Regions from separate parts of the Paucilactobacillus salsurae genome, predicted to be linked through region 1. Evidence: predicted binding sites of a transcription regulator. Region 1 holds the regulator's gene; the other holds the start of a gene.

What was found. The regulator Rex, encoded in region 1, represses fermentation and respiration genes when NADH is low (regulators of the CRP and FNR family bind a similar motif). The targets are predictions, from matches to a motif close to TTGTGAANTANTTCACAA.
Region 2: the regulator Rex is predicted to act here: its motif matches at 7,728-7,745, upstream of tdcB (bifunctional threonine ammonia-lyase/L-serine ammonia-lyase TdcB).

What each region holds. Positions count from the first base shown of each region.
Region 1 covers NZ_BAAHWX010000006.1:35,258-51,955, reverse strand. The annotation lists gene ACYVQZ_RS06620 (ABC-F family ATP-binding cassette domain-containing protein) at 1-1,291, opposite strand, end outside; gene ACYVQZ_RS06615 (redox-sensing transcriptional repressor Rex) at 1,463-2,113, shown strand; gene groES (co-chaperone GroES) at 2,293-2,577, shown strand; gene groL (chaperonin GroEL) at 2,631-4,256, shown strand; gene ACYVQZ_RS06600 (APC family permease) at 4,468-6,306, shown strand; gene ACYVQZ_RS06595 (YigZ family protein) at 6,389-7,027, opposite strand; gene ACYVQZ_RS06590 (ATP-dependent helicase ComFA) at 7,092-8,411, shown strand; gene ACYVQZ_RS06585 (ComF family protein) at 8,474-9,094, shown strand; gene hpf (ribosome hibernation-promoting factor, HPF/YfiA family) at 9,231-9,785, shown strand; gene secA (preprotein translocase subunit SecA) at 10,002-12,365, shown strand; one part of gene prfB (peptide chain release factor 2) at 12,440-12,511, shown strand; one part of gene prfB (peptide chain release factor 2) at 12,513-13,556, shown strand; gene ACYVQZ_RS06565 (winged helix-turn-helix domain-containing protein) at 13,596-14,351, opposite strand; gene ACYVQZ_RS06560 (phosphate ABC transporter substrate-binding protein) at 14,533-15,396, shown strand; gene pstC (phosphate ABC transporter permease subunit PstC) at 15,410-16,339, shown strand; gene pstA (phosphate ABC transporter permease PstA) at 16,329-16,698, shown strand, end outside.
Region 2 covers NZ_BAAHWX010000002.1:160,313-177,010, forward strand. The annotation lists gene ACYVQZ_RS02770 (aldo/keto reductase) at 1-644, opposite strand, end outside; gene ACYVQZ_RS02775 (NAD(P)-dependent oxidoreductase) at 736-1,602, shown strand; gene ACYVQZ_RS02780 (ABC transporter ATP-binding protein) at 1,648-2,418, opposite strand; gene ACYVQZ_RS02785 (ABC transporter permease) at 2,411-3,310, opposite strand; gene trpX (tryptophan ABC transporter substrate-binding protein) at 3,310-4,299, opposite strand; gene ACYVQZ_RS02795 (ketopantoate reductase family protein) at 5,227-6,219, shown strand; gene ald (alanine dehydrogenase) at 6,530-7,639, shown strand; gene tdcB (bifunctional threonine ammonia-lyase/L-serine ammonia-lyase TdcB) at 7,825-8,862, shown strand; gene ACYVQZ_RS02810 (amino acid permease) at 9,100-10,410, shown strand; gene ACYVQZ_RS02815 (APC family permease) at 10,403-11,752, shown strand; gene ACYVQZ_RS02820 (glycine C-acetyltransferase) at 11,998-13,185, shown strand; gene ACYVQZ_RS02825 (L-threonine 3-dehydrogenase) at 13,207-14,154, shown strand; gene thrS (threonine--tRNA ligase) at 14,261-16,063, opposite strand; gene ACYVQZ_RS02835 (VOC family protein) at 16,413-16,698, opposite strand, start outside.

The DNA.
Region 1 (16,698 bases):
CGAGCAAAGAACGTATTTCTTTTTCGTCAACTGTGAGATGATCATCCCAAATTTCGTCGAGTACCGTTTTATTTGGGTGTAATAGCTGTTGCTCTTGGTCGTAATAGCCAATTGTAACGTTAGTGCCTAATTTCATATCACCTTGAATAAAATCGATTTGATGTAAGATTGATTTTAGCAACGTAGATTTACCGACACCATTGGCACCAATAATGGCATAGCGGCGAGGTTTTCGCACTTCAAAAGTAATCGGGCCGGCAATTTTTTCTTGGTCATAGCCAATCACGGCGTGGTTGACTTGCAAGACAATTTCACCGCTGGAATGTTGGGCGTGAAATGAAAAATGCATAGATTGGCGATCATCTGTGACAGGTCGTTCCAAGCGCTCCATCTTTTCGAGTTGTTTTCGTCGCGCTTGAGCTCGTTTAGTTGTCGAAGCCCGCACAATGTTTTTATTAACAAAGTCTTCCAACTCATTAATTTTTGCCTGTTGTTGATCGTAATGTTTCTGTGCCACAATTAAATTATGAGCTTTTTGGTCAACAAAAGCCGAGTAATTACCAGTGTAGTGAGTGAGTTCATGATGATCTAAATCATAGACCTGTGTAATCACATGATCTAAAAAGTAGCGATCATGTGAAACGAGCAATAACGCACCTGAGTAACTTTTTAAGTAATCTTCTAACCAAGACAAAGTCGCCATGTCAAGGTGATTAGTAGGTTCATCTAAGATTAGAATGTCTGGACGTTGAAGTAATAGTTTTGCCAATGCGAGTTGTGTTTTTTGGCCCCCGGATAAAGAATTAATCGGTGTTTCGTAGTCAACGTTTTCAAAATGAAAGCCATGTAAGACACCCCGAATATTTGTTTCAATCTGAAAGCCCCCAGCCATATCGAAGTCATGTTGTAGCTGATCATATAAGGTTAACGTTTTTTCATAGTCCGGAGTTGCAGGATCTAGAGTGGTAATTTTTTGCTCAAGCTTGTGAATTTGTTGTTCCTGTGCATGTAGATCACTAAACACATTATCCATTTCAGCCCAAATATTATTTTGGCTATCTAAGCCTTGATCTTGCGCTAGGTAACCTAATGTTGCTCCTTTTTTGAGACTGACGGTGCCATCATCAGGGGTCGTTAGTTGCGCAATTATTTTTAATAAGGTGGTTTTTCCAGCTCCATTGCGGCCCACAAGACCGATACGGTCACTGGTTTGCACTTGCAGATTGATATTGTGAAATAAAACATCCGCACCAAATTGCCGTTTCACGTTATTTGTTTGTAACAGTAACATTTAATTTAACCTCATTTGTTTAATAACTTGATTGTATCATAAGTCTTGATCAAGCTTCGACTCACAAAAAATAAATAAATTATTTGCAAAAAGTTTCACAAATTGAGAAGTTATGCTAGAATATTAAGTAACGTGAATTTCACAATCAAGTCATTTAAGGAGGGAAGTATCATGGTGAACCGAAAGATTCCTCGGGCAACAGCCAAGCGACTTCCAATTTACTATCGCTATTTAAATATTTTATTGGATGCAAATAAACGCCGTGTTTCTTCAACAGAGCTCTCTGAAGCAGTGCAGGTTGACTCTGCCACAATCAGACGCGATTTTTCGTATTTTGGCGAACTCGGAAAGCGCGGATATGGGTACGATGTTGAAGATTTATTGAACTTTTTCAAAGAAATTTTGAATCAAGATAAATTGACTAATGTTGCTTTAATTGGTGTTGGTAATTTGGGACACGCGTTATTAAACTTTAATTTCCACCAAAATAGCAACGTACGTATCAGCGCAGCTTTTGATGTGAATGAAAATATTATCAATACTGTTCAAAGTGGTGTACCCGTTTATGCGATGGATGAAATGAGTGAACAACTCCAAGAACAACAAATTGATGTTGTCATTTTAACTGTACCAGAAAGCACAGCTCAAGGAGTGACCGATAAATTAGCTCAAATTGGTGTCCATGGTATTTTGAACTTTACACCATTACGTTTGTCTGTTCCAAAAACGTTGCGTGTTCAAAACGTTGATCTAACAAATGAATTACAAACATTAATCTATTTTATTGATCATTATACAAACAATAATGAACCAGAAGAATAGTTTCTAAACAGAGTCGTACCAGGTGGTAAGGCTTTTTTATTTTGTCATGATTTATGATTTGAAAAATGTGTTCGTAATTCTTGCAATTGAGTCAGAAAATGTTATAGTAGATTTTGTGATTAGCACTTGAGTATGTCGAGTGCTAAAAATAATATTTTTAAATTGATGGAGGGATAAACGTGTTAAAACCATTAGGAGATCGCGTTGTTCTACAAGCTGAACAAGAAGAAGAAAAAACAGTTGGTGGCATTGTATTGGCATCAAATGCCCAAGAAAAGCCAACTACTGGAAAGGTCATTGCCGTTGGTGCCGGAAAGACACTTGATAACGGTGATAAGCTTGCTCCTTCAGTTAAAGAAGGCGACCGTGTATTGTTTGATAAATATGCAGGTAACGAAGTTGAATATGAAGGCGAAAAATATCTAGTTGTTCATGAAAAAGATATTGTCGCAATCGTTGACTAGGGAATAATCGATTTTAAATAATCAAACAATTTTTTATGAGGTGAATTGAAATTATGGCAAAGGAATTAAAATTTTCTGAAGACGCCCGCACAAAAATGCTTAAAGGTGTCGACAAACTAGCAAATACAGTTAAAACAACAATTGGACCAAAGGGTCGTAACGTTGTGTTGGAACAATCGTATGGCTCACCAACCATTACAAATGATGGTGTGACAATTGCCAAGGCAATTGATTTGGAAGATCACTTTGAAAACATGGGTGCTAAGTTGGTTTCAGAAGTTGCTTCAAAAACTAACGATATTGCCGGTGATGGAACAACGACTGCTACTGTATTGACGCAAGCAATTGTCAATGAAGGTATGAAGAACGTGACTGCTGGTGCTAACCCAGTTGGTATTCGTCGCGGAATTGAATTAGCTACTAAAGCTGCAGTTGATGAATTACACAAGATGTCTCACGAAGTTAAGACTAAGGATGACATTGCCCAGATTGCTTCAATTTCAGCTGCTAACCCAGAAGTCGGTAATTTAATTGCTGATGCAATGGAAAAAGTTGGTAACGACGGTGTCATCACCATTGAAGAATCTCGTGGTGTTGATACAACCTTGGACGTTGTTGAAGGAATGCAATTTGATCGTGGCTATATGTCACAATACATGGTCACTGACAACGATAAGATGGAAGCCGATCTCGACAATCCATATATCTTAATCACAGACAAGAAGATCAGCAACATTCAAGACATTTTACCATTGTTACAATCAGTTGTTGAACAAAGCCGTTCACTATTAATCATTGCTGATGATATTACTGGCGAAGCTTTACCAACCCTTGTTTTGAACAAGATGCGTGGAACCTTCAATGTTGTTGCTGTTAAGGCCCCTGGTTTCGGTGACCGTCGTAAGGCACAACTTGAAGATATCGCTATTTTAACTGGTGGTACAGTGATTACTGACGATCTTGGTTTGAACTTGAAAGATGCAACGATTGATCAATTAGGTCAAGCTAATAAAGTCACGGTTACTAAAGAAAACACAACCGTTGTTGAAGGCGCTGGCGCCAAAGAACAAATTCAAGAACGTGTTGACCTATTGAAGGGTCAAATTGCTGAAACAACTTCAGACTTTGACAAAGAAAAACTTCAAGAACGCTTGGCTAAATTAGCTGGTGGTGTTGCTGTTGTCCGTGTTGGTGCCGCAACAGAAACTGAATTGAAAGAAAAGAAATATCGTATTGAAGATGCTTTGAATGCAACCCGTGCTGCCGTTGAAGAAGGATTTGTTTCTGGTGGTGGTACAGCCCTTGTTAATGCCATTGATGCCGTTGCTGCTGTGAAAGCAGATGGCGACGAAGCTACTGGTGTTAAGATTGTGCAACGTGCATTGGAAGAACCAGTTCGTCAAATTGCTGAAAATGCTGGTCTTGAAGGCTCAGTGATTGTTGAACACTTAAAGGGTGAAAAGCCTGGCGTCGGTTACAATGCTGCAACAAATGAATTTGAAGATATGGTTGCTGCTGGAATTGTTGATCCAACCAAAGTTACCCGTTCAGCATTACAAAATGCTGCTTCAGTTTCTGCCTTGTTGTTAACGACTGAAGCTGTTGTTGCTGACAAGCCTGAAGATAATCCAGCACCAGCACCTGCTGCTCCAGCAGGTGGTATGGGCGGTATGATGTAAGCTCAGTAAATTAAATAATAAAAGATTGCGACGTTAATGCCGCAATCTTTTTTTGTTTTAAAAGACAAGGCGAAGTCTGATTAGTTGTGTTAGAGTAATAGATGTCTATAATAAGAATTCCAAGAATTTCCGGAATTTTGGTAGTATTGTGAAATTTCGTGTAGTACAATTGCTTTTGTTCAATTTTTATTGACAATGAGGAGAGATTATCATGTGGCGTTATTTGAAGCGCTTATTAATTGGTAAACCATTAAAAACACTCGATGAAGGCAATCAACATTTAACTAAGTTTAAAGCGTTGGCGTTGCTATCTTCAGATGCCCTATCATCAGTAGCATATGGTACCGAACAAATTACAACGGTTTTACTGACATTATCTGCCGCGGCACTGTGGTATTCATTACCCATTGTTGGCATTGTTTTAATTTTACTGCTAGCGATTACGCTATCATATCGTCAAATTATTCATGCCTATCCTAGTGGTGGTGGAGCATATGTTGTTGCCAGCACTAACTGGGGCCAAGAAGGTGGCTTAGTTGCCGGTGGATCGTTATTGGTTGACTACATGTTAACGGTGGCCGTATCAACGACTGCCGGGACTGAAGCAATTACTTCCGCAATTCCAGCACTGTATCCATATTCAGTTGGAATTGCGGTCATCATTGTCTTTTTAATTATGGCAATGAATTTACGTGGTATGAGCGAAAGTGCTAATTTATTAACGATCCCAGTGTATTTCTTCGTTGTCATGCTCACAATTATGATTATCTGGGGTATTTTTAATATCTCGACTGGTCACATTGAGTACCATGCGACTTCTGCAATTGGGAGTTATGTACCAGGCATGTCTGCGGTACTTTTTATTCGGGCCTTTTCTGCGGGTTCATCTTCACTAACTGGTGTGGAAGCGATTAGTAACGCCGTGCCAAACTTTAATAAACCGCGTTCACGTAACGCCGCGAATACATTAGCAATTATGTGTTTGATTTTGGCATTCTTCTTAACAGGTGTTACGTTCCTGAGTTACTATCTGGGTACTATTCCATCAACGCATGCCACTGTTTTGTCACAAATTGGGGCATCAGTTTTTGGAGGACATGGTATTGGTTATTACTTACTCCAACTTTCAACAGCTATGATTTTAGCGGTTGCTGCGAATACTGGATTCTCAGCTTTTCCAATCTTAGCTTTTAACTTAGCAAAGGATAAGTTCATGCCACATGCATTTATGGACCGTGGTGACCGTCTTGGTTATTCTAACGGCATTATCATGCTAGCCATTGGTGCGGTTGTCTTAATTTTCATTTTCCATGGTCAAACCAATGCTTTGATTCCGCTCTATGCTGTTGGTGTGTTTGTGCCATTTACTTTGTCACAATCAGGGATGATCATTCACTGGTTTAGAGTTCGTGAAGGTTTTTGGTTAGGTAAATCACTGATCAACTTAGTGGGTACATTGATCTCATTTAGTTTAGTGATTTTCTTGTTCTGGCAACATTTTGATAAGGTATGGCCATATTTAATTATTATGCCGCTGTTACTGATGTTGTTCCATAAAATTCGTGAGCATTATAAGAAAGTTGCCAAACAATTACGCGTGGCTGGTAAAACACAAGTCCAAATCAAAGACTTTGATGGCGCTACAGTGATTGTGTTGGTCAGCAATGTGACGAGAGTGACCGCAGGAGCGATTAACTACGCCCGTTCAATTGGGGACTACGTGATTGCAATGCACGTTTCTTTTGATGAGAATCCGGGCAAGGAACATAAGACTGCTAATGAATTCAAAGCAGAGTTTCCTGATGTGCGATTCGTCGATATTCACTCATCATATCGTTCAATTGCAACACCAACCTTACGATTTGTGGATGTGATTGCTAAACGAGCAGCCGCTAGAAATTATTCAACGACTGTACTAGTGCCGCAATTTGTACCGCGTCATCCATGGCAACGTGCATTGCATAACCAAACTAGTCTACGATTGAGAACGGTGCTAAATTCACGTGAGAATATTATCGTTTCAACCTATAATTATCATTTAAAAGAATAGTGTGCAAAAAACACTGATTATTTTCTGGGAATTAACGTAAAAAAGGCATTATCACAAATTTTGTGATAATGCCTTTTTTGGGCTAACCGAGAAAAGGAATTTCATGATATCGAGGTTCACCAAGCGCAAAGGACACTTGATTGTGCAGCAAATCAACAATTTTCTGCTTCATGGCGTCAACATTTTTCTCATCAATAAAGATGGTAACAGTAACGTCCACACCATATTGTTCATCAACAATTTCTAAGTGTTGTTGCTGTAAAAAATAGGTCAATGTATCGTGATTTTGATAGGCAAATTCGATGGCTAAACTAGCTTGAAGGACCTTTTGAACTAATCCAGCCTCATGAATAGCTTGTGTGGTTGCATTGCTATACGCACGAATTAATCCTCCTGCACCTAACTTAATACCGCCAAAATAACGCGTCACAATTGCCAAAACGTTATGCACTTCTGTCAGTTGTAGCGATTCAAGAATCGGAACACCAGCTGTGCCACTTGGTTCGCCATCATCGCTCTGTCGTTGAATATGGTCCTGATCGCCTAGAACGTATGCAAAACAATTATGGTTGGCTTTGCGATGTTCTTTTTTGGTCACCGAAATGAAGTCTTTGGCCATTTCTTCATTTTCAATGCGAAATACGGAACAAATAAATCGTGATTTTTTAATAATTAATTCAGATTGATGATCATGTGCAATTGTTAAAGATGGTTTAGTCATTTGAATAAATCCTTTTTGAAGAAAATTGTTATTTTGTCGTATTTAAGTTTTGGAGGGTGATTTTATTAAAGTTGAAAATATGTACGGCAGAAGATTACTCACTACTGAAGTTAACGATAACGAAATTTTACCAAATTTACAACGCTTGCCAACCATGACGGTCAAAAAAGATTATGTGATTTGTCATCGTTGTAACTCCAAACTACCTAAACAAAGAGTTGCGCTACCAGCAGTACATTACTATTGTGATCAATGTCTTAATTTAGGTCGAGTCAGCACCTTAGAGCAGTTTTGGTATTTACCGGAGCCAAATCAATTTTCTGAAATAAAAAATTCGCTCACGTGGCAAGGACAATTATCCATGTTGCAAGAACGATGCTCGACAGAAATTTGTCAGGCGTTAGCAAAGCATGAACGCCATTTGCTGTGGGCAGTGACAGGTGCTGGGAAAACCGAAATGCTCTTTCAAGCAATTAGCCAAGCTTTGCAACGGGGTGAACGTGTCGCCATTGCTTCACCACGAGTGGATGTTTGTTTAGAACTTTACCCAAGACTGCAAGCTGCTTTTCAGCATCATGAAATTTGCTTATTACATGGTCGCCAAAAGCAGCCATATTTTTACGCACAGCTAACCATCTGTACGACGCATCAATTACTGCGCTTTTTTCACGCCTTTGATAACTTAATTATTGACGAGGTGGATGCATTTCCGTTTGCCGCAAATCAGCAACTTTTATTTGCGGCTGATCAAGCTGTCAAAAAAACAGGTGGCTGCTTATATTTAACAGCTACACCTAGTAAAGAATTATTAGCACAGACCAGAACAAAGAAATTAGCAATCACCTATTTGCCGTTAAGATATCATGGCCACTTATTACCAACGATTCAGCTCAAAATGGCGGTCAAATGGCGCACACAATTAAAACAGCAACGGTTACCACAATCACTTGTTTTAGCAATCAAAAATCGAATCAACAAAAAGAGACGATTCCTACTGTTTGTTCCTCACGTTGCAGATTTACCACATATTGCTGCAGCTCTTAAAAAAATAGTTTCTGATACCATCTTTATGACCGTTCATGCAGCCGATCCGCAGCGATTAGAGAAGGTACAAACTATGCGTGATCAAAAAATTCAATTTTTGGTAACGACGTCGATTTTGGAACGAGGGGTTACGTTTCCAGAAATCGATGTATTGGTGCTGGGCGCTGATGATTCCGTTTTTTCAAGTGCGGCGTTAGTTCAAATTGCAGGGCGTGCCGGAAGATCAGCAAAGCGACCGACGGGGGATGTTTTGTTTTGGGTGAGCTGCTATACCCGCAACGTACGTGCAGCGTGTCAGCAAATTAAATTTGTCAATCGAAAAGGCAAGGCACTGCAATGAATCAGTGTGTGTTGTGTCAAAAGGTAATTAACTTTAAATTATCTTTAAAGCAAGTACTGTGGTTGGGCCCAATTGAAGAACCGTTGGTTTGCCAAACGTGTTGGCAAACATTTAAAAAAATCGGGCCATCAATCTGTCCTGGTTGCGGGAACAGTCAAAATGATACTAGTATTTGTTTAGATTGTCAGAAATGGCAAAAACGCTATGGGTATCTAGTAAATAATAGGGCACTCTTTGAATACAATGATGCATTTAGCGACTACATGCAAAAATATAAATTTCAAGGTGATTATCAGTTAAGAGTTGTTTTTCAGGATATATTTAACCAGTTTGTGACTAGCATAGGAGCAGATATTATTATTCCTATTCCAATAACTCACCATACCATGGACACACGAGGCTTTAACCAAGTTATAGGTTTTTTAAAGACTAATTTTTATGATGAAACGGTATTAAAACATAAGTCTGAAAGTAAAGAAACTCAGTCATTAAAAACAAGACGAGAGAGGTTAAACATGATACAACCTTTTGAAATAGTATCCGGCAATTGTGACAAGCTAACTAATCAACATGTGTTATTAGTTGATGATGTCTACACAACAGGACGAACTTTGTATCATGCGGCACAGTTAGTCAAACGATACCAGCCACAATCGGTGACTAGCGTGACATTGGCGCGTTGATTATTTTTTTATAAAAACGTTACCATTTCAATTGTGTAACGGTCTGGACTCATCTATAATATAAGTAAGGATATGAGAAGAGTGGTCCTTCTGATATCAGAACAAGTATTGCTTGTACTGAAGGGAGAGATTTTCTATGCTTAAGTTTAATATTCGTGGTGAAAATGTTGAGGTTACACCAGCAATTCGGGAATATGTGACAAAACGAATTAGTAAATTAGAAAAATATTTCGACAATAACGTGGAAGCAACTGCCCATGTGAATTTGAAAGTTTATTCCAATAAGACTTTCAAGGTGGAAGTCACGATTCCATTACCATACTTAACATTAAGAGCTGAAGAAACATCACAAGATATGTATGGGAGTGCTGACTTGGTAACTGATAAACTCGAACGTCAAATTCGTAAATACAAGACTAAAGTCAACCGAAAATCTCGTGAAAAAGGATACAAAAATCTGGAGTTTGTTCCAAGTGAAACGCCAAAAGATGAAGAAGATAGCATTGATTTAAACATTGTGCGGACAAAGCAAGTTTCTTTGAAACCAATGGATAATGAGGAAGCAATTTTACAAATGGACATGTTAGGACATGACTTCTTTGTTTTTGAAGACGCTGAAACAAACGGTACAAGTATTGTTTACCGGAGAAATGACGGTCGCTATGGACTGATTGAGGCCAATGGTGATTAAGTAGTAACAGTAATTTAATCTAAATAAAAGCTGCGGTAAACTGTTGGTTTATCGCAGCTTTTATGTGATTTGTTGTTTAAGAAAATAGTTAATTGGGTGAATCTTAGTTCAATTGTTTTAATTATATGTAAATAATGATAGAATATAGCGTGATACTCTAATCAAAATTAAATTTTAAAAAATTAATCAGTATTTGGATACAGAAGGGGTTTATGAATGGCTAATGTACTAAAAAAAATGGTCGAAAGTGATAAAGGCGAACTGAGACGAATCAGCAAATTAGCTGATAAAGTTGAAGACCACGCGCAAGAATATGCGGATCTCACAGACGAACAATTAAAAGCAAAAACAGATGAATTTCGCCAACGTTATCAACAAGGCGAAACATTAGATCAATTATTACCAGAAGCATTTGCGGTAGCTCGTGAAGGAGCAAAGCGTGTCTTAGGATTGTATCCATTCCATGTACAAATTATGGGTGGAATTATTCTGCATGAAGGAAACATTGCAGAAATGAAAACTGGTGAAGGTAAGACATTAACTGCCACGATGCCGGTTTATTTAAATGCCATTAGTGGCCTGGGTGTCCACGTGGTCACAGTTAACGAATATTTGTCGGCTCGTGATGCAACAGAAATGGGTGAATTATATAACTGGTTAGGCTGTAGCGTTGGTATCAATGGTTCAGAAAAATCACCTGATGAAAAGCGGGCAGCTTACGCATCTGATATTACTTATTCCACAAACGGTGAAATTGGATTTGATTACTTACGTGATAACATGGCTGTCTATAAAGAAGATCAAGTTCAACGTGACTTGAACTTTGCGATTGTCGATGAAGTGGATTCAATTTTAATTGATGAAGCGAGAACACCACTGATTATTTCTGGTCCTGGAACGGGAACAAGTAAGCTGTATCAGCGAGCAGATCGATTTGTCAAAACGTTGACTGAAGAAGACGACTACACCATTGACTTGGAATCAAAGACTGTGGCGTTAACTGATCAGGGAATTAAAAAAGCTGAAAAGTATTTTAATCTAGATAATCTATATGACACAGACAACACTGCGTTAACTCACCATTTGGACCAAGCTTTACGTGCTAACTACATCATGTTACTTGATAAAGATTACGTGGTTTCAGACGGTGAAGTTTTGATTGTTGATTCATTTACTGGACGGACAATGCCTGGTCGTCGTTTCTCAGACGGTTTGCATCAAGCGATTGAAGCCAAAGAACATGTTGAAATTCAAGAAGAAAACAAGACAATGGCCAATATCACTTATCAAAACTTGTTCAGAATGTATAACAAGCTTTCCGGTATGACTGGTACTGCTAAAACAGAACAAGAAGAATTCCGCGAAATTTACAATATGGAAACTTTAAGTGTGCCAACTAACCGCCCAGTTGCGCGATTAGATGAACCAGACTTATTATATCCAACGCTCAAAAGCAAGTTTGCGGCAGTTACCAAACGGATTAAGAGCCTTTACGAAAAGGGTCAACCTGTATTGGTTGGTACTGTGGCAGTTGAAACATCTGAATACCTATCAGACCTTTTAGACCAAGAAAATATTCCACATGTGGTTTTAAATGCGAAAAACCACGCACGTGAAGCTGAAATTGTTAAAAATGCTGGTCAACAAGGTGCCATCACGATTGCCACCAACATGGCTGGTCGTGGAACGGATATCAAACTTGGACCGGGCGTGGTCGAACGCGGTGGTCTAGCCGTTATTGGAACTGAACGACATGAATCACGACGGATTGATAACCAACTTCGTGGCCGTTCTGGTCGTCAAGGAGATCCTGGTTTGTCACAATTTTATTTATCACTGGAAGATGACTTAATGCGCCGTTTCGGTGGTGATCGCATTAAAGCATTTTTGGATCGGATGAAAGTTGATGACGAAGATGCCGTTATCAAGAGTCGATTACTATCTCGTCAGGTTGAATCAGCTCAAAAACGTGTTGAAGGTAATAACTACGACTCCCGTAAAAATGTGTTGCAGTATGATGATGTGATGCGTGAACAACGTGAGATCATCTATAAAGAACGACAACAAATTATTACGGAAACTGATTCTTTGAAGTGGGTCCTCATGCCTATTATTGAACGCACGATCAAACGCAGCGTCGATAACCATACAATGGGTAATGAATCTGAATGGGAATTAGAAGACATCATTGAGTTTGCAACAGGTGTCTTGGTCAAGCCAGAAACCATCACAGAAAATGATTTGAAGGGCTTAAGCCGTGAAGAAATCATTAATAAACTCACTGGGCTTGCTAAAGATGTCTACGCAGAAAAAGAAAAACAATTATTTGATCCAGCTCAAATGTTGGAATTTGAAAAAGTTGTGCTATTGCGTGTAGTTGATGCGCATTGGACTGATCACATTGATACAATGGATCAATTCCGTCAGTCTGTGGGACTTCGTGGGTATGGTCAATTAAATCCCCTTGTTGAATATCAAACTGCTGGATACCATATGTTTGAAGAAATGGTTGCAGATATTGAATATGAATCAACTAGATTATTTATGAAGTCTGAAATCAGACAAAACGTTACTCGTTAATTTAAAGAGAAAGCCTTGGACATCCTTGTTCCTCGCTTTCTTTTTTATTGAAAAGCACCATTGGAGGAAATATTGTGGAATTAACAGATGCAAAAAAAAGTATAGAAGAAATGCAACAAGAAATTGCGAACTTCGGGAGGTCTCTTTGACCTCGATGCGTTGAATGAACGCATTGCAGAAAATGAAGCACGTATGGCTGAACCGGACTTTTGGAACGATCAAAATAGTGCACAGCCAGTGATTGAAGCGACCAATTTATTAAAAAACAAACGCGATAATTTTCTGACGTTACAAGATGGATTGGATAATTTAATTGTGACTTTGGAACTACTACAAGATGAGTCCGATGCACAAATGCTGGCCCAATTTGAAATAGACTTAAAAACGCTACAAACGCAGTTAGAACATTATAGATTGGATCAATTACTAGATGAACCTTATGATGCAAACGGAGCCATTTTGGAAATTCATCCTGGTGCTGGTGGCACAGAATCTCAAGACTGGGGTGCAATGTTACTCAGAATGTATACGCGTTGGGCGCAGCAACATGAGTTTACTGTTGAAACGGCAGATTATGAAGTTGGCGAAGAAGCGGGCATTAAAAGTGTGACTTTGATGATTAATGGGCATAATGCGTATGGTTATTTACGTTCTGAACGTGGTGTGCATCGGCTAGTTCGTCTTTCTCCGTTTGATGCAGCTGGACGGCGACATACTTCGTTTGCTTCGGTCAATGTTATGCCCCAATTAGATGACACGACAGAGGTTGATATTAATCCTGACGATTTGCGAATCGATGTGTTTCGTTCCAGCGGTGCTGGTGGTCAACACATTAATAAGACCTCATCAGCGGTCCGAATCACACATCTACCAACTGGAATTGTTGTTGCATCACAAGCACAACGTTCGCAACTGCAAAATCGGCAAACGGCCATGAGCATGTTAAAAGCGAAATTGTATCAATTGGAAGAAGAAAAGAAGGCTAAAAAGCGTGCAGAAATTCAAGGTGAACAACTAGATATTGGCTGGGGCTCCCAAATCAGATCGTATGTCTTTCACCCATATACGTTGGTTAAGGATCATCGAACTAATCATGAATCTCATGATGGTCAAGCAGTCATGGATGGAGATTTAGATCCATTTATTGACGCATATTTACAATGGAAACTCAGTTTAAAAAATCCGAATTAAAAAAATCCGTTATGTCTGTGAAATGACGTAACGGACTTTTTATTTGAAATTAAGTATTTTTTGATCAATCGGCGTTGTATTTTTAAAAATATAACCAAATCCGCGTGCCGTTTGAATCAGTTGCGGCTGTTTAGGATCATCCTCAATTTTATCACGTAAGTGGCTAATGTGAATATCAACCATCCGTGAGGTGCCAATGATATCGTATCCCCACACACCTTCTAATAATTGTTCGCGACTCAGAACATTATTTTGGTGTTTCATCAAATAAATAAGTAATTGAAACTCTTTAGCCGTTAAGCCAAGATCCAGTTTATTTTTATAAACTTTGTACTGATTTAAATCAATGCTGAGATTTTCATAGCTGACGGTATTATCAACTGAGGTGTCATTTGTTGTCTTATCTTCAGATATTGCCGGATTTAATTGTTGATACAGCCATAAACGATGTTTCAAAATGGCGAAAATGGTCGGATAATTAAACGGTTCAGTTAAGAAATCATCAATGTGCAAATCAAATAAGGCACCGATATCAACTTTATTTTTATCAGCAGTTAACAGCATGATGGGGCCGGTTAATTGTGAACGAAACTGAGTAATAAAGGTGGTGGATTCAGCCAAATTGGCTGAATCCAGATCCCAAATAACACCAGCCACTTTTTTTTGAGTTAAAGTCTCAGTGGCACTTGTGGCTGAAGTTGTGTTTTCAACGAACCAGCCTTCATTGTTGGCATGGGCGTTAATGGGAATAAATAAAGGAATTTGGTGTGTCATTAACAAAATATGCAAAGACAAAAGCAAACCTCCTCGTTTTCCGAATAGAAGCTACTTTAACTTTATCATAGTTGCACTGAAAACATAAAATATCTAATTGCATTATTCACATTAATTTACACAAAATTTACATAAAGACCATTTAGAATTTACATACTCCGTTTATAGTGAACTTATCAACTAACAAAGGAGCCTATGGATGATGAAGCGTAAGACCGGAATTGCCCTAATTGCTATTTTAAGCCTCTTAACGTTTGGATTATCAGCTTGTCAGTCAAAATCAGCCATCAAAAAAGTAACTGTAGTTGGATCAACAGCATTGCAGCCGTTGGTCGAACAAGCAGCGCAAACTTATCAAAATACGCATCAAAACGTCAATATTACCGTTCAAGGCGGTGGTTCGGGCACTGGACTGAGTCAAGTTCAAGAAGGTGCTGTGACAGTTGGTAATTCAGATGTCTTTGCAGAACAACAAAATGGTGTTAAAGCGCATAAATTAGTTGATCATCAAGTTGCGGTGGTCGGAATTGTGCCTGTGGTCAATAAAGATGTTGGAGTTACTAACGTTTCCATGACACAGTTACAACAAATTTTTACCGGTAAATTGACTAATTGGCGACAACTTGGTGGTAAAAACATCAAAATAACAATCATTAATCGTGCTCAAGGTAGTGGTACAAGAAAAACTTTTGAAGATACAGTTTTAAAGAAAAAAACACCGATTAAATCTCAAGAACAAGAAGCGAACGGGACGGTCCAAAAAATTGTGGCAAATACGCCAGGTGCGATTAGTTATGTGGCATTTTCTTACGTGAATAACCAAATCAAGGCTTTAAAAATTGATCATGTTACACCCAACTCCCAAAATGTCACAACTAATCGTTGGCAGCTTTGGTCCTACGAGCATATGTATACACTAGGTCAGCCAAATCAAACAACGACCCGCTTTTTAAACTATATTCAATCTGAAAAAGTTCAGACACAGGTTGTGAATAAAATGGGCTACATCAGCATTCATGATATGCAGGTTAAAAAAGATCAACATAATGTAGTCACACCAAAATAAGGAGGACTTTCTGATGGATGACATTAAAAAACGGCTCTTAAATCCGTCTAAAGCAACCCGGCAAGAATTTGTTGGTCACTGGATTGCCAGAATATGTATCGGTCTTATTATCGTCTTAGTAGTCAGTATTTTATACTTTATTACCTCACGAGGTTTGGCAACATTTTTTAATGATCACGTGAATGTGTTTAAGTTTTTATCGGAGTCAAATTGGAATCCTGGCAAGGTGGATGCAAGTGGTAACCAACAGGTCGGGGCGTTACCGATGATTGTGACTTCATTTGGTGTCACCATTTTAGCTGCATTATTAGCAACGCCGTTTGCCATCGGTATCGCCCTTTTTATGAGCGAAATTGCACCTAAAAAAGGCACTAAATTAATTCAAGCAGTGATTGAGCTGCTGGTCGGCATTCCATCAGTTGTGTATGGGTTTATTGGGTTAACAGTAATTGTTCCGGCCGTGCGTCATTTATTTGGCGGTAGTGGGTTTGGTATTTTGTCAGCCACCTTTGTCTTATTCGTGATGGTATTACCCACCATTGCTTCGCTATGTTTAGATAGCATTCGGGCGGTACCCCTGCATTATCGACAAGCATCCCTTGCTTTAGGTGCGACCAGATGGCAAACCATTCACAGGATTATTTTAAAAGCTGCACTACCTGGTATTTTAACGGCCATCATTTTTGGAATGGCCCGTGCTTTTGGTGAAGCACTAGCGGTACAAATGGTGATTGGTAATTCGGTCATGATGCCGCACAATTTAGTATCACCATCAGCCACTTTAACGAGTCAATTAACCACGCAAATCGGCAACACGGTAATGGGGACGTTGCCGAATAATGCACTTTGGTCACTAGCACTCATCTTGTTAGTCATGTCATTAATCTTTAATTTAATCATTCGATTTATTGGAAAGCGAGGCAGACGACAATATGAATCCTAAATCAACTGACAAATTAGCAACTGGTGTGATTATTGTATTGACTGCCAGCGTAGTTTTGATCCTGGTGGCGTTAATTGGCTTCATTCTCGCCAGTGGGGTCCCCCATATTTCATGGCATTTCTTAACGGGTGTTTCTGAATCTTTCAGTGAAGGTGGCGGGATTCGCGATCAGTTATTTAACTCTTTGTACTTGCTCGTTTTAACGTTACTAATTTCCATTCCGTTAGCTTTAGGAGCAGGAATTTATTTGGCTCAGTACGCACCAGATAATGTGATGACGCAAATTATTCGCACGACAATTGAAGTATTGAGTTCTTTACCATCTGTTGTTGTTGGACTGTTTGGTTATTTATTATTTG
Region 2 (16,698 bases), on a different contig from region 1:
TATTCAAGTAAACCGCCGTCGTGATCGATACTATCTGGATCACTCATGTTGACGTGAATGCCACTATCAATCATGCCGGTATGCATGACCCCAAATTGAAGTTGATCGACAATCAGTTTTTGATTGAGATAATTTTGAACCAGATTAATTTGACTACTATTAAAGTTTGAAACACCAAAATGTCTAACCTTTCCACTAGCTTGGAGGGTATTAAAAGCGTCGGCAATTTCTGCTGGATCCATCAGTGGATCTGGTCGATGAAGTAGAAATGAATCAAGATAATCGATATCTAAGCGTTTTAAAATACCATCAACGGCTTCAATTAAGTGATCTTTGGAAAAATCATAGCGGGCACCGAAAACTAAATCACCAGTACTGCGCTTAGGATCTAAAATGATCCCACCCTTTGATTGAATGTAAATGTCATCACGATTAAACGAAGCTTGTTTAATAGCGGCACCAAAGGTTTCTTCGGATTTTCCGTTTTGATAAATATCGGCAGCGTCGTAAAAATTAACGCCATTATCGTAAGTTGTTTCAATGACTTTTGTTGCATCGTCAACACTTAAAGATCCCATTCGCATGACGCCAAGTGCAACTTGGGATGCATTTAAACCACTGTTTCCAAGATTAACTTTTTTCAAGATCTTAACCTCCTAAAAGTAAATTCAAGTTTAGTTTAGCATTTTTCGTGCAGGACTGATAGGATTAAGACATAAATGAAGGGGTGATCGTATGAAAATCGGATTTATTGGTACAGGCGTCATGGGCACAGGTATCGTTAACAATTTGCTTAAAGCAGACAATGAGGTTGTTGTTTATAATCGCACCAAAGACCACGCACAAAAAGTGATTGATCAGGGTGCAAAATGGGCTGATACGCCGGCCCAGGTAACTAAAGAAGTCGAAGTGGTGATGACGATGGTCGGCTATCCGCAGGATGTTTCTGAAGTTTATTTTGGCGACCAGGGTATTTTTTCTGCGGTTACTAGCCATCAAATCCTAGTTGATATGACCACTAGTACACCAAGCTTGGCTAAACAAATTGGCGAGGCTGGTGAACAGCAAGATGTGTTAGTTTTGGATGCACCAGTTTCCGGCGGTGATGTGGGGGCCAAAAATGCAACATTGACGATCATGGTTGGTGGTCATCAGAAAGCCTATGAGCAATTAAAACCACTTTTTAGCCAAATTGGGCAACAAATGAATTATTTTGGTCCATTTGGAAGCGGCCAACATGCTAAAATGGCCAATCAAATCATGATCGCGGGGACGATGACAGGCTTAACTGAAATGCTAGTTTATGCCAAGGCTGCTAAGTTAGATTTAAGACTTGTTTTACAAACGCTGAGCAGTGGTGGAGCTGATAATTGGAGCATGGATAACTATGTGCCGCGCATTTTAAAAAATGATTATACACCAGGCTTTTTTGCTAAGCATTTTCTCAAGGATTTGCGTATTGCCCTTGATGAGGCAGAAAAAATGAAACTTGATCTGCCAGCTACAACACAGGCTAAACTACTATATGAACAGTTGGTTGATGACAAACATCTTGGTGACGATGGAACCCAAGCTTTAGTTAAATTATGGTGGTCAAAATAAAAAACAGCTACATCCGTTGATGTAGCTGTTTTTGTGTGGTTAATATTAACCAACTAGTTCAAAAAAACTGTATAGTTTTTCAGCGGTTAAAGCTTGTTTTTCGGCGCCGGTATAATCGGCGACAATTTGACCATCATTTAACACAATGAGTCGATTGCCAAAGGTGAGCGCATCTTCTAAATGATGGGTAATCATAAGTGCGGTGAGTTTGTCTTGCGTGATACGCTCATTCGTCGCATGCAGCAATTCCTGGCTAGTCCGTGGATCAAGGGCTGCGGTATGTTCATCTAATAAAATCATATCTGGTCGTTTCAGCGTCGCCATTAAGAAACTGAGTGCTTGGCGTTGTCCACCAGACAAATCGCCCGTTGCTGTGTTCATTCGTTCTTCTAAGCCATTATTCATAGTGGCAGCCAATTTAGTAAATTCATCCATGTGTTGATTCAAATGGCGTGGAATTAACCGTCGCTTTTGGCCACGTTTCATGGCGAGTAAAAGATTTTCAGCGACTGTCATTCGTGGTGCAGTGCCAAGCTTTGGATCTTGGAATACGCGACTTAAAAAGGTGGTTCGTTGTTCTTCACTCAAATGAGTAATGTCGTTTCCATGCAATAAAATTTGACCTTCATCAGCTGCTAAATTGCCACCAATGACGTTAAACAAGGTCGATTTACCAGCTCCATTAGAGCCAACAATCGTAATGAAGTCACCTTCATTAATGGTCAGATTTAAGTGTTTTAAAATTTGTGTTTCATTCACAGTGCCTGCGTTCACGACTGTGACAATATCTTTTAACTCTAAGATTGGTTTAGTCATATGACTTTACCCCCTTTTTGAAAACGTGATCCAAATGTAAGGCTGAACGCATTTGTGGTAACATCATGCACAATGCGAGAACGATTGATGACAGTAAGTTCAAATCGTTTGCTGAGAAACCAATTTGGAGTACAGCAAGTAAGATTAAACGATAGATAATACTACCAAGAGTCACAGCAACTAGTCGTTGGTTGAGCGTTAATTCGCCAAAGACCACTTCACCAATAATGATGGAGGCGAGGGCAATGACAATGGTACCAATCCCCATATTAATATCAGCATAGCCATTACTTTGGGCGACTAAAGCACCGCATGCACCGACCATTCCATTAGAAACCATCAAACCCATGATTTTCATGTTATCGGTATGAATTCCTAATGATTTGGCCATTTTTTCGTTATCACCTGTGGCAATAAAGGATTGACCGAGATCAGTTTGTAAAAAGAAAATTAAAATGGCTGTGATAATGACAATCACAAACATTCCCAACGTCACGCTATCAAAATAGGTGGGTAAGTTAACTAACATCTTTGATTTTAAAAGTGTTTTTTGACCAAGTAGGGATGTATTTGATTTACCCATAATTCGTAAATTAATTGAGTACGCTGCGGTCATCGTTAAAATTCCAGCCAGTAAGATTGGAATCTTACCCTTGGTATATAGAAGACCAGTAATTAAACCAGCAACCATACCCGCCAGAAAAGCGAGAATGGTGGCATTGAGCGGCGAGACGCCGTGCACAATTGCAGTGACAGCGGTAGCAGCTCCCAGTGGAAAGGTGCCTTCAACGGTCATGTCGGCAATGTCCAAAATTCTAAATGTTAAAAATAATCCTAATCCAAGTATCGCCCATAACAATCCTTGTCCAATTGCAGATACGATTAAACCCATTAGCGATACACCTCCCCATTTTCTTTAGCTTCGTGTAAGAATTTAGCTGGCACTTTAATGCCTAATTTTTTAGCTTGTTTCAAGTTAATTGTGGCATCCCCGTGGCGAATGTAATTAATTGGTGTCGTTGCTGTTTTCTTTTCACCTTTTAAGATTTGCCCGGCTAGTTTGCCACCACGCACACCCAATTTATACTGATTGATACTGTAGGTTGCGAGGCCACCATCTTTCACCATTGTGTCAACGGTTGGAAAAATTGGCTTTTTAGCAGCATTGGCGTTTGCAACAAGTGTTTGCATGGCACCGGCAATTGTATTATCGGTCGGGACAAACACAGCATCAACTTGTGTCATCATTTGTTGGGAAACCTGATTCAAATCATTGCTGTTTGAAATGGAATAAGATTTAACGTTGACGTGTTCTTTTTTACATAATTTCACGAATAAGGCATGTTCAGCAACCGCTGAGCTATCACTGGACGTATAAATAATGCCTAATGTTTTCATGTGGGGCATAAATTCTTTGATCAATTTCAATTGTTCGAGTAGTGGCGCTTGATCTGAAATACCAGTGATATTGCCACCTGGACGTTTATTGTTTTTCACTAGACCAGCATCTTGTGGATCAGTCACAGCTCCTAAAACAATTGGAATTTTGCTGGTTGCGTTGGCTAAAGCTTGTGATGCGGGAGTGGTAATACCAACAAGCACATCATTGTGTTCGTTAACCAATTTGGAACTCATGGTTTTCAAATTGCTTTGATCACCTTGGGCATTTTGGTAATCAATTTTAACCTTCTTACCAGAAAAGCCTTCTTGTTTTAATCCTGCAACAACCCCTTTATGAATTTGGTCTAACGCGGGGTGATGCATCAACGTTAAAATACCAACAGTTGGCGTTTTTTGCGAAGTTGCGAACCCACCTTCCTTAAAGTAGGCAACGCCTAGAAATACTAGAATAATTGCGATGAATGTGTATATTCGTTTCATACTATATAACCACCTTTTCAAGAAATAAATAATTGCCAAAAACAAAAAACCAGAGGACTTCATGAAGGCCTCTGGAAAAGAAAAAGCCTGCATGATATCACTCCATGCAGACTTAATTAAAAAAGCAGCCAGCACAGATACAATCTGAAACACAGGTTGTATCTGTCAAAAGACTACAACCCGTTACCGGCTTTGCCAACGATTATTCAGTTGTGAGGGTTGTGTTGCCATTGCTGATTGCTCCTAACGTTGTCTTAATATGCTAAATTATAGAGTTAAGTAATTTGATTTGTCAATAAAAAATTCAAGTATTTTATTTTTAATTAAAATAAAATTAGAAAAAATGCCTTGATAATGCAAGGTCAGAGTTGATTAACTAAATTAAATTAAAAAAAAATGAGAAAAAGTTGTTGACAAATTATTCTGATTGTTTGTATACTAATCTCAACAATTTGATGAAAGCACGTGTCACTTGAACCATGGAGTAGCACTTAGCGAAATTTTCAGAAAGCATCGTAGTTGAGAAGATGTATTTTCCTAAGTGTCAAAGATGATTCATAGCGTTAGTCTCATTTGAGAGACTAGGGGAAGATACCCCATACAATATCGAAGTATTGCAACCGTGCAGTACTTGCTAAGGTAGTATATGTGAGTATGCTACAAATTAGGGTGGTAACACGCAAAAAGCGTCCCAATTGGTCATTAAGACTAATTGGGACGCTTTTTCTTTCATCAAATTAAAATAAACATAGAACTAAACGACTCACAACACATAATTTTGTTACATAGAAAAGGAAGGATGATTGAAATGACATATGAAAATTTTAGAACTACGAACGTGAGCTGGCCGCATTTATCGTCCTTACGAAGCTTTTAAAGATGACAGTGTAGAAAAAATAATAATTGGTTTTTGAAAGGATGATATAAATGAAATACGGTGTAATTGGTGCAGGTGCAATGGGTGTTCGTTTCGGAGTTATGATTCAAGAAAATGCAGGTTGCGAAGTCGATTTTATTGATACTTGGGAACCTAATGTTGAAAAGATTCACGAACAAGGTGGCGTTTACGTTGCTCGTGATCACGAAAATAAACATATCGTACCGGTCAATGTTTATTACCCAGAAGATTACAAAGGTGATCCAGATGCTTGGATTATTTTTGTTAAGCAAATGCAATTAGAAGATGTCATGAAACGTTGCGCACCAATTTTTAAAGATCATCAAATCGCATTTTCAGCTATGAATGGAATGGGCCACTTTGATGTCATTAAAAAATACTTTCCAGAAGATAAAATTATCGGTGGAACTGCAATGATTGCGACCGTTTTCAACGGCCCTGGTGATGTTGATTTCATGGGTGCCACAGGAACTGAAGTCATGCATGTTTGCAATTATAATGAAGAAGTTAACAACTATACCAACGCGATTGAAACAGATTTTAAAAATGCCGGCTTAGGACCAGTAGTCACACAAAACTTCATGGGCACCATGATGTCAAAAGTTGTTTTCAACGCTGTTGTTAACACATTATGCACGATGTTCGAGATTCAAATGGGTCAATTTATTGAATATCCTGGTGTTCGTAAGATGGCCACCCAAATGTTCAATGAAGCCTACGACGCCTGTGAACGTGCTGGCATTAAGTTAGTTGAAACTAGACAAGAAGAAATTGATTCAGTTGAAACGGTTAGTCATGCCTATGCTTACCACTATCCATCAATGTATCAAGATTTCTCAAAGAATCGTCCAACTGAAGTTGACTACATTAATGGTTATATTGCAAAAATTGGTCGAGAACATGACTATGTCTGCAGAACCCACGAGTTTGTTGTGGATGAAGTTCACTTAGCTGAACAAATGAGACAATTTAAAGATCGGTTTAAAGTTGAAGAATCGAACAAAGTTGAGATAACTGAATAAAAAAATAAAAAAATTGATTTTTACCGATAAAATGGTAAAAATCAATTTTTTTCCTTAGCGGTTTGTGATTTTTTAAGCATTTCTGCAATTATAAGTTTAATACTCATTTCACGAACTTAAAAACGGTAAAGTTGCTATTCCTTGGGGCTCTAAGAAACTTTTAAATAATAAGTAATAAAAAAATTAATGAAAAAATGAGAAAAATCTCATAAAAAAGTTGATGCATTTTTTCACAAAATCGTTGACACATTTTTTGGAAAGCGCTATCATTATGTCGACGTCAAATAGTAATTCTAAAGGGAGTGTTGGAATGAAGATCGCAGTTATCAAAGAACAAAAAGAAGGAGAAGGTCGTGTAGCGGCTACTCCAGAAAATGTTCGCAAGATGGTAGAAGCTGGTAACGAAGTCTTAGTTGAAAAGAATGCCGGTGTAGGTGCCGGGTTCCCAGATGCTGAGTTTGAAGATGCCGGTGGTAAGATTGTCAGTCATGAAGAAGGCTGGAAAGCTGACTTAATCATTAAGGTTAAGGAACCAGATGCAGAAGAATACAAGTATTTCTCTGAAGGTAAAATTGTTTGGGGCTTTCAACATTTAGCTTCATCAAAACCAACTGTTGAAGCAATGATGAAGGCTGGAACTACCGCTATCGGTGGTGAAACAATTGTTAATGATGGAAAACTTGAATTGTTAGCTCCAATGAGTGCCATCGCAGGTCGACGTTCTGTGATTATGGGTGCTTACTACTTGGAAGCTCAACATCAAGGTGAAGGAATCTTACTTCCAGGAATCGATGTTCCAGGTATTACACCAGGAAACGTTGTTATCTTCGGTGGTGGTAATGCAGCTACCAATGCCGCAGAAATGGCACTTGGATTAGGATGCTCAGTTGTAATTATCGAATTAAACGATGATCGCATCAAGCAACTTGAATCTGAATTTGCAGGTCAAAAAGTTCGTGTTGTTAAATCAAACGAAGAAAACCTAGCAAAAGAAATCAAAGATGCTGATTTGTTTGTTTCAACAATTCTTATTCCTGGGAGCAAACCACCAAAGCTTGTTAAAGAATACATGGTTAAATCAATGAAGCCAGGTAGTGTAATTGTTGATATCGCCATCGACCAAGGTGGAACGGTTGAAACAATTGATCACCCAACAACCATTGATGATCCAGTATTTGTCAAAGATGGTGTTGTTCACTATGCTGTTCCTAACCAACCAGGTGCCGTTCCACGGACAGCTACGATGGCACTTGCAGCTGGAAACCTGAAGTACTTGTTGGAAATTGCTGACAAAGGCCTTGAAGGCGCAGTTAAAGCAGATCCAGCATTAGGAACAGGTGTTAACCTTTATAAAGGTACGATTACCAATGAAGGTTTAGGTAAATCATTAGACTTACCATATGAAGAATTAAACATTTAATTTTTAATTAGAATTTACTTTGCTCTGTTGAAAAATGATTGTAATAGATTTAGATGAAGATTTAAATCTATTATAATTTTCGAAAGTATTGTGAAAACTAATACATGAGAATGATTAGATATTACACGGTTTAGTGAACAAAAATACTTTACAAATTAAAGTATACACAAAGGAGTAACACTATTATGCCAATGAATAGTATTGTAGCCAAAACAGCCGATATTTGTGATATTAAAGATATTGAAGAAGCAAAAAGTATTATTAGTAAATATGCACGTCGTACACCATTGATTCAATCAATGTTCCTTTCAAGAAACGTTGCTAAAGGCGATGTTTATTTGAAGCTTGAAAACATGCAATTAACTGGATCATTCAAATTCCGTGGTGCCAACAACAAAATTAACCATTTAAGTGATGAAGAAAAGAAGCGTGGTGTTATCGCAGCCTCAGCGGGTAACCATGCTCAAGGTGTCGCCTTAACTTCAAAACTTTTAGGAATTAATGCTACGATTGTTATGCCAGATGAAGCACCTCAAATGAAACGTGATGCAACGCGTGGATATGGTGCGGAAGTTGACATTCACGGTGCAACATTTGATGATGCACATGCTTGGATGTTTGAACGTGCTGAAAAAGAAGGACTAACAGTTTGTGATCCATTTAATGACAAATATGTTATTGCTGGACAAGGTACCATTGGTCTTGAAATTTTAGATGATCTTTGGGATGTTGATACAGTTATCGTACCTGTTGGTGGTGGTGGAATGATTTCTGGTATTGCTACTGCAGTTAAGTCATTCAACCCATCAATTCACGTAATTGGTGTTCAATCAGAAAACGTTCATGGAATGGAAGCTTCAGTTGAAGCAGGTAAAATTACATTCCATCATGATGACTTTACATTAGCTGATGGAACTGATGTTTCAACTCCAGGTGATTTGACATTCCCTATTGTTCAAAACTTGGTTGACGAAATTGTCTTGGTAAATGAAGACGAGATCGCATTAGCAATGAAAGACCTTATGCAACGTACTAAGATTTGTGTTGAAGGTGCTGGTGCATTACCAACAGCTGCTATCGAATCAGGAAAAATTGATAAGAAATGGCTCGAAGGTAAGAAGACTGTTGCCCTTGTTTCAGGTGGTAACGTTGACTTACAACGTGTTTCAAAGATCATTGACCACTTCTTAGCTCCAGTTGGAACTGAAAAAGGTATTGGCTAAATTGAAATAACATGTTAAAATGTTAACTATTAAAATTTGGTGAGACTAATTATTTTGATTTAATTGAAAAAAATACAATTTAATAATCTGAATAATTAAGATCATTGCTAGCCCCTAACATGACATTGTTTGTGCGATGGGGCTTTTGTTAAAATTTAGTAGAATTGAGGTAATGTACTGATGAAGGATGGTCCCGACCCCGAACTCTCCAGATCTTTGAAGAGTAGACATATACAGATGATAGCAATTGGTGGTGCCATAGGAACTGGTTTGTTCCTAGGTTCTGGTACTGCAATTCACGAGTCCGGTCCTTCAATAATTCTAGCTTACGCTGTTGCTGGAGTATTTTGTTACTTTTTGATGCGCGCAATTGGAGATTTGTTACTTTCTGATACAAAACTTCATTCGTTTATTGATTTTGTAAAGAGATATCTAGGTGACGAGTTTGAGTTTGTTACTGGATGGACTTATTGGCTTTGCTGGATCAACATTGCAATGGCTGATTTGACTGCTTCTGGAATATATGTAAAGTATTGGTTCCCCCATTTCCCACAATGGGCCACACCGCTTATCATCATTGTTGTCTTACTGATTAGCAATATGGCAAGTGTTCGGCTCTTTGGTGAAATGGAATCGTGGTTTGCGTTTGTTAAGGTTGTAGCAATTATCGCGTTGATTGTGATTGGTGGCTACATGATTCTTGTAGGATATCAAAGTAACGCTGGCACAGCTAGCTTAAGTAATTTGGTATCACATGGTGGCTTTTTCCCGACAAAAATAAATGGATTTTTGACGTCATTCCAAATGGTATTATTTGCTTTTGCCGGAATCGAAATGGTTGGAATTACTGCGGGTGAAACACAAGACCCCGAAGAAAATCTTCCAAAAGCCATTCATTCGTTACCAGTTCGAATTGGGTTGTTTTATATTGGATCGATGATTGTCATCATGAGTATTTATCCTTGGGATTCACTGTCACCATCTCAAAGCCCTTTTGTTACAGTATTTAGTGATGTTGGAATTCCGGCTGCTGCTGGAATAGTTAATTTTGTTGTGTTGACCGCAGCAATGTCAGCATGTAATAGTGCGATTTTTAGTACCAGTCGTACTTTATATGCAATGGCAAAAGGTGGCAATGCACCAAAAGGATTCAAAAAAATTGGACGTAATTTAGTACCAAATGTCGCACTGAATTTCTCATCATTAGTTTTGTTAATTGTTGTGGCTCTGAATTATTTTATTCCAAACGGTGTTTTTAAGTTAATTTCCGGAATGGCGACTGTTAACTTTATCTTTATTTGGGTAGTTTTAATTATATGTCATATACTCTATCGCCGAACCGTAAAAAATGTGGATAAGTTAATTTTTCCGATGCCAGGGTATCCATTTACTGATATTTTAACGATTATATTTTTCGTATTCGTACTCATTGTTTTAATGTTTGACAGCAACATGCTAACTTCAATAGTTCTTGCAGTTATTTGGTATTTAGCTTTAATTTCAATTTACTATTTCAAAGTAAAAAAAGGGAGGCAAAACAATGAATGACCAAGAAAATCAATTAAAAAAGACCCTCGGCTTTTTCCCTGCCTTGGCGACAGTTATGGGAACCGTTATTGGTGCCGGTGTCTTCTTTAAAGCTTCAAACGTTGCACAAGTGACAGGATCAACCAGTTTAGCCATGATGGCCTGGTTTATTGGTGGGTTAATTAGTATCTGTGCTGGATTAACAGGGGCTGAATTAGCTGCTGCAATTCCAGAAACAGGTGGATTAACGAAATATTTACAACACACCTATGGTGGCTTCTGGGGATTCCTTGCAGGTTGGGCACAAGCTATTATTTATTTCCCTGCTAACGTAGCCGCTTTAGCAATTATTTTCGGAACACAAGTAGCCAATTTATTTGGATTAAGTACAGGAACGGTTGTTCCAATTGCCATTGTTTGTGCTACTACAGTAACCCTTATCAACTTCTTGGGTGCCAAAGCAGCCGGTTATTTGCAATCAATCACATTGGTTATCAAGTTGATTCCACTTGCTTTAATTGTGATTGTTGGATTAATGCATGGTGGCTCAAATGGTGTTGATTTCTCACTATTTCCAGTTAAACCAGGTCAACACATTGGTTTATGGACAGGTTTAGGACAAGGATTACTTGCAACAATGTTTGCCTATGATGGTTGGATTCATGTTGGTAATATTGCTGGTGAAATGAAGAATCCAAGTAAAGATTTACCAAAAGCAATCTCACTTGGTATTGGTTTGATCATGGTTGTTTATTTAATCGTTAACGCTGTGTTCTTAATGATTTTGCCATTAGCAGGTGCACACAACGCCGTTATTGGTAATTTAAATGTTGCTTCTGACGCATCAAAAGTTTTATTTGGTGGGCTAGGTGGTAAAATAGTTACGATTGGTATTTTGATTTCTGTTTATGGAACGATTAACGGGTATACCATGACTGGGATGAGAATTCCTCTTGCTATGGCTGAAGAGCATAAATTGCCATTTAGTAATTTATTTGGTGCATTAACTGCAAAGAGTAAAGTTCCTTGGTTCAGTGGAATTTTCCAATTAGTAATTGCAGCAATTATGATGTTAACAAACGCATTTGATGCTATTACTAACATGCTTGTATTCGTTATTTGGTTATTCTATTGCATGGCTTTTGCAGCTGTGATGATTTTGAGAAAGAAGGAACCTGAATTGGTTCGTCCTTATAAGGTTCCTGCATATCCAGTAATTCCGATTGTTGCTTTGTTGGGTGGATTATTCATTGTTATCAATACACTGTTCACACAATTTATGCTTGCTGGTATTGGAATTGTATTAACAGCAATTGGAATTCCATTCTATTTCTACCTCAAAAACAAATACAAATTTGATTAGAAATGATTAATTAATTTGATGATTTCAAGCTCAAATTCAGACTAGAAAGACAAATTCTTTCTAGTCTTTTTTTTGTGAAGAAAACGTTTTAAAAACGCTGTGTATCAATGATAACGGTAAGCATCGCGGCCATAACAATTTCACTAAGTAACTATAATTTCATTCATATTGCTTGTAAGCGGTTACATTTCCATGATATAGTTTTAGTTGAAAAGTTGTTGCAATGGTTTTAAGGAGGTCAAAAAATGGCAAGCTCATTAGATAAGTTTTTAGAAACTAATTTAACGGATTTACAATCCAAAGGGTTATTGAATACCATCGATACTTTGGAAAAACCCAATGGACCTGTTATCGAAGTAAACGGGAAAAACCTGATTAACCTAGCATCAAATAACTACCTAGGTTTTGCTGACAAGCAAGAGTTAATTGATGCAAGCATTGATGCAACGAAAGAGTGGGGGGTTGGTGCTGGTGCTGTCCGTCCCATTAATGGGACGCTGCAAATTCACGATCAACTTGAAAAAAAGATTGCTGAATTTAAGGGAACAGAAGCAGCATTAGCATATCAATCCGGTTTTAATGCTAACATGGGTGCCATCTCAGCAGTAATGGACAAGCATGACGCCATCTTGTCTGATGAATTAAATCATGCTTCCATCATCGATGGTTCTCGCCTATCTGGAGCAAAAATCATTCGAGTTAAACATAAAGATATGCAAGACTTAGAAGCAAAAGCAAAGGAGGCAACCGAAAGCGGACTATATAATAAAGTCATGTATATCACGGACGGTGTCTTCTCCATGGATGGTGATGTTCAAGATTTACCATCAGTAGTTGAAATTGCAGATAAGTATAATTTGATTACTTACGTTGATGACGCACATGGTTCTGGTGTGATGGGTGAAGGTAAAGGAACTGTTAAATCATTTGGACTTCAAGATAAAATTGATTTTCAAATGGGTACCTTATCCAAAGCCGTTGGTGTTGTGGGTGGTTACGTTGCAGGTAAACAAAAATTAATTGACTGGTTGAAAGCACGTAGTCGTCCGTTCCTATTTTCAACATCATTAACACCTGGTTCAGCGGCTGCAATCATTGAGGCCTTAACCGAAATTATGGAGAAGCCTGAGTACGTTGAACAACTTTGGGATAACGCACGTTACTTCAAAGAAAAATTAAGTGGTTTAGGCTTTGATATAGGAAAATCAGAAACACCAATTAGTCCAGTAATTATAGGTGACGAAGCTAAGACACAAGAATTTTCAAAGAAATTAATTGAAAAAGGTGTTTATGCTAAACCAATTGTTTATCCAACAGTACCATTAGGAACTGGACGAATTCGAAACATGCCAATCAGAACACATACAAAAGAAATGTTGGATCAAGCAATTAAAACGTATGAAGAAGTTGGCCACGAATTGAACTATTTATAAAATACAGGGGAGATGAACATTATGAAAAAAGTATTAATTACAGGATCATTAGGACAAATTGGATCAGAATTGGCAGAAAGACTACGCAAGGATCTGGGACAAGACAATGTGATTGCAACTGATATTCGCAAACCTGAAGGTAATCCAACTGTTGAAGGTGGCCATTTTGAAATCTTAGACGTCAATGATGGTGACAAGATGTTGGAAATTGCCAAAGAAAACAACGTTGATACGGTGATTCATCTTGCAGCACTCCTCTCTGCTGTGGCAGAACAAAAGCCACAACTTGCTTGGAATTTGAACATGACGGGACTATACAATGCCCTAGAAACTGCTAGAATTACTAATTCGATGTTCTTTGCACCTAGTTCAATTGGTGCATTTGGACCAAATACACCTAAGGATAATACACCACAAGACACGATTATGCGCCCTACGACAATGTACGGTGTAACAAAAGTTGCTGGAGAACTACTAGAAGACTATTACTACACGAAGTTCGGTGTTGATACGAGAAGTGTTCGATTCCCAGGGCTGATTTCATACAAGACACTTCCTGGTGGAGGGACGACTGACTATGCTGTCGATATTTATTACGAGGCATTGCGGAAGAAACATTACACTAGTTTTATTAAAGAAGGCACATATATGGACATGATGTATATGCCAGATGCTATCGACGCTGTGGTTAAATTGTTAAATGCCGATCCAAGTCGTTTAGTACACCGCAATTCGTTCAATATTACGGCAATGTCATTCGAACCAGAAGACATTAAGAAATCGATTCAAAAAGTAATGCCTGATTTCGATATGGATTACGATGTTGATCCAGCACGTCAAAAAATTGCAGACTCATGGCCAAACTCGATTGATGCCTCGGCCGCTAAGTCAGAGTGGGATTTCTCGCCTAGCTATGATTTAGATAAAATGACTGCCGATATGTTAGATAAATTGAAAGATCGCATTTAAAGAGTATTAAATTGTATTCAAATGAAAATGGGCCTGCTTATGCAAGCCCATTTTCATTTAGGAGTGAGTTTTATGTTATTTGAAATCGAAAGTACTTTTAAAACAGTTATTCTCGTGAGTAACTTGCAAGATCACTTAATATTGCTTCTAGAAAGTCTTGTTTTGATTCAGTGGCTTGTTGCTCTTCGCCATATTTGCGGACTGAAACTAGTTTATCAGCGACTTCGTTATCTCCAACAACTAAAGTGTAGGGTACTTTTTGTGTCTGAGCTTCACGAATTTTATAGCCCATTTTTTCGTTACGGTGATCAACGCTAACGCGGATACCTGCAGCGGATAATTCTTTGTTTAGTTGATCAGCGTATTGAGCATGCAATTCTTCTTTCACAGGGATAATTTTAACTTGAATAGGTGAAAGCCAAGTTGGAAAAGCACCTTTGTACATTTCTGTTAGATAGGCTGTAAATCGTTCCATTGTTGAAACAAGTCCACGGTGAATCATAATTGGACGATGTTGTTCACCATCTTCACCGACGTAATGAAGATCAAATTGCTTTGGCAGCATGAAATCCAATTGAATGGTTGAGAGTGTTTCATCGTTGCCTGCAGCAGTCTTTGTTTGAACATCCAATTTAGGACCGTAGAAGGCAGCTTCACCTTCTGCTTCATAATAATCTAAGCCCATATCATCCATGGCTTGTTTTAACATAGTTTGAGCACTGTTCCACATTTCATCATCATCAAAGTATTTATCTGTATTTTCCGGATCACGGTAGCTCAAGCGGAAACTATAATCATCAATATTAAAATCATGATAAACTTCAATCATTAATTTCAAGATACTCTTAAATTCATCCAAAATTTGGTCTGGAGCAACAAATGTGTGACCATCATTCAATGTCATTTCACGAACACGTTGTAATCCCGAGAGAGCGCCAGATTTTTCATATCGATGCATCATACCTAATTCGGCGATTCGTAACGGCAGTTCACGATAGGAACGAATATGATGGTTATAAATTTGAATGTGGCTTGGACAGTTCATTGGTCGCAATTCAAGTTGTTCGCCATCGCCCATGTCCATAGGTGGGAACATGTCCTCTCGATAATGTTGCCAATGCCCAGAAGTTTTATAAACATCTAAGTTCATTAATACGGGAGTGTAAACATGTTTATAGCCGTTAGCTACTTCTTTATCAATGATGTATCTTTCAATAACGCGACGGATGGTTGACCCTTTTGGCATCCAGTATGGCAGGCCAGCACCGACTTTAGGATCAACAAAGAATAAATCTAGATCGTTACCAATAACACGATGATCACGTTCACGAGCTTCTTTTCGTGCTTTTAAATCATTTTGTAGATCTTCAGCATTGAAGAATGCGGAACCATAAATACGTTGAAGCATTGGGTTGGACGACATTGATTTCCAATATGCGCCAGCAACAGATAAGAGTTTAAAGTTTTTAACATTTGCTAAGTCCGCCAAGACTTTGCCATCAGCAAGTGCCTTAAAATCACCAATTTGAAACATTGATACTTGATTGTTTTCGGCAGCATCTTGCAAAAGTTCTTGTTGAAACTTATCTTTTTGAGCTGCAGCCAATGCATCGCTCAGCGCAACAGAAATTGGTTTTAATTCAACGTTATTTTCAATAAAGTCATTAATTTTTGATTCAAGATCCTCCAACTCGTCAGCGGAAACTTGGCTTTCATCTTTATCAGAATCAACGTAAAAACCATTTTCGTCGGCAACGATTTCGCCCAAACGAATTCCTGCAAAACTTTTGTTCAATGCCGCTGCTAATAGTAATGCGACAGATAGTCGTAATGCATTTAAACCTTCTTGTGAACTTTCTTCAACACTTTTAATCGACCCATTTTTTTCTAAAATATTAATTTGTGACATAACATTCACTCCTTCTAATGAAAATAAAAAAGTCCCTAGCATTTCATCGAAATGCTAGGGACGTTAGTTTTATAATTTATAACGTGGTTCCACCCATGTTCACAAACGCTAATTATCTAGAATGGTTAGCGTTTGACTCTTATAGCCTATAACGGATGCAATCCGGTTTTCCTTATTTCGGAAAACTTACTCAAAAGTGGTATTAATGAAACAAACAATATTATTAGATTTCCAGTCTTGACCTAATATCCCTGACTTGCTGAATCATTAACTTGTCTTTTGATTAACATGATATTAACAAGGCAATTTCAAAAAGTCAACCACTTTTTCATTTTTTTTTAATTTTAATTTAATAAACAGAAATTTCAATTAAGTTTTTATCGGGATCGTAAACATAAACAGATTTCATTTTTCCATGGGCACCTGAGCGTTCAACAGGACCTTCAACGATAGTAACGTAACAACTCTCCAAATGATTGATAACATCTTCTAGCGGGTCTTTAACAATGATGCAAAAATCTGCTGCTCCAATTGTGGGATTTTGAGCGATTGGTAAATGAGGATTTTCTTTTACTTGAAATTTAATCGCTTGTTTGCCACATAATACCGTCTGACGACCGTCTGCAGTTTCAATA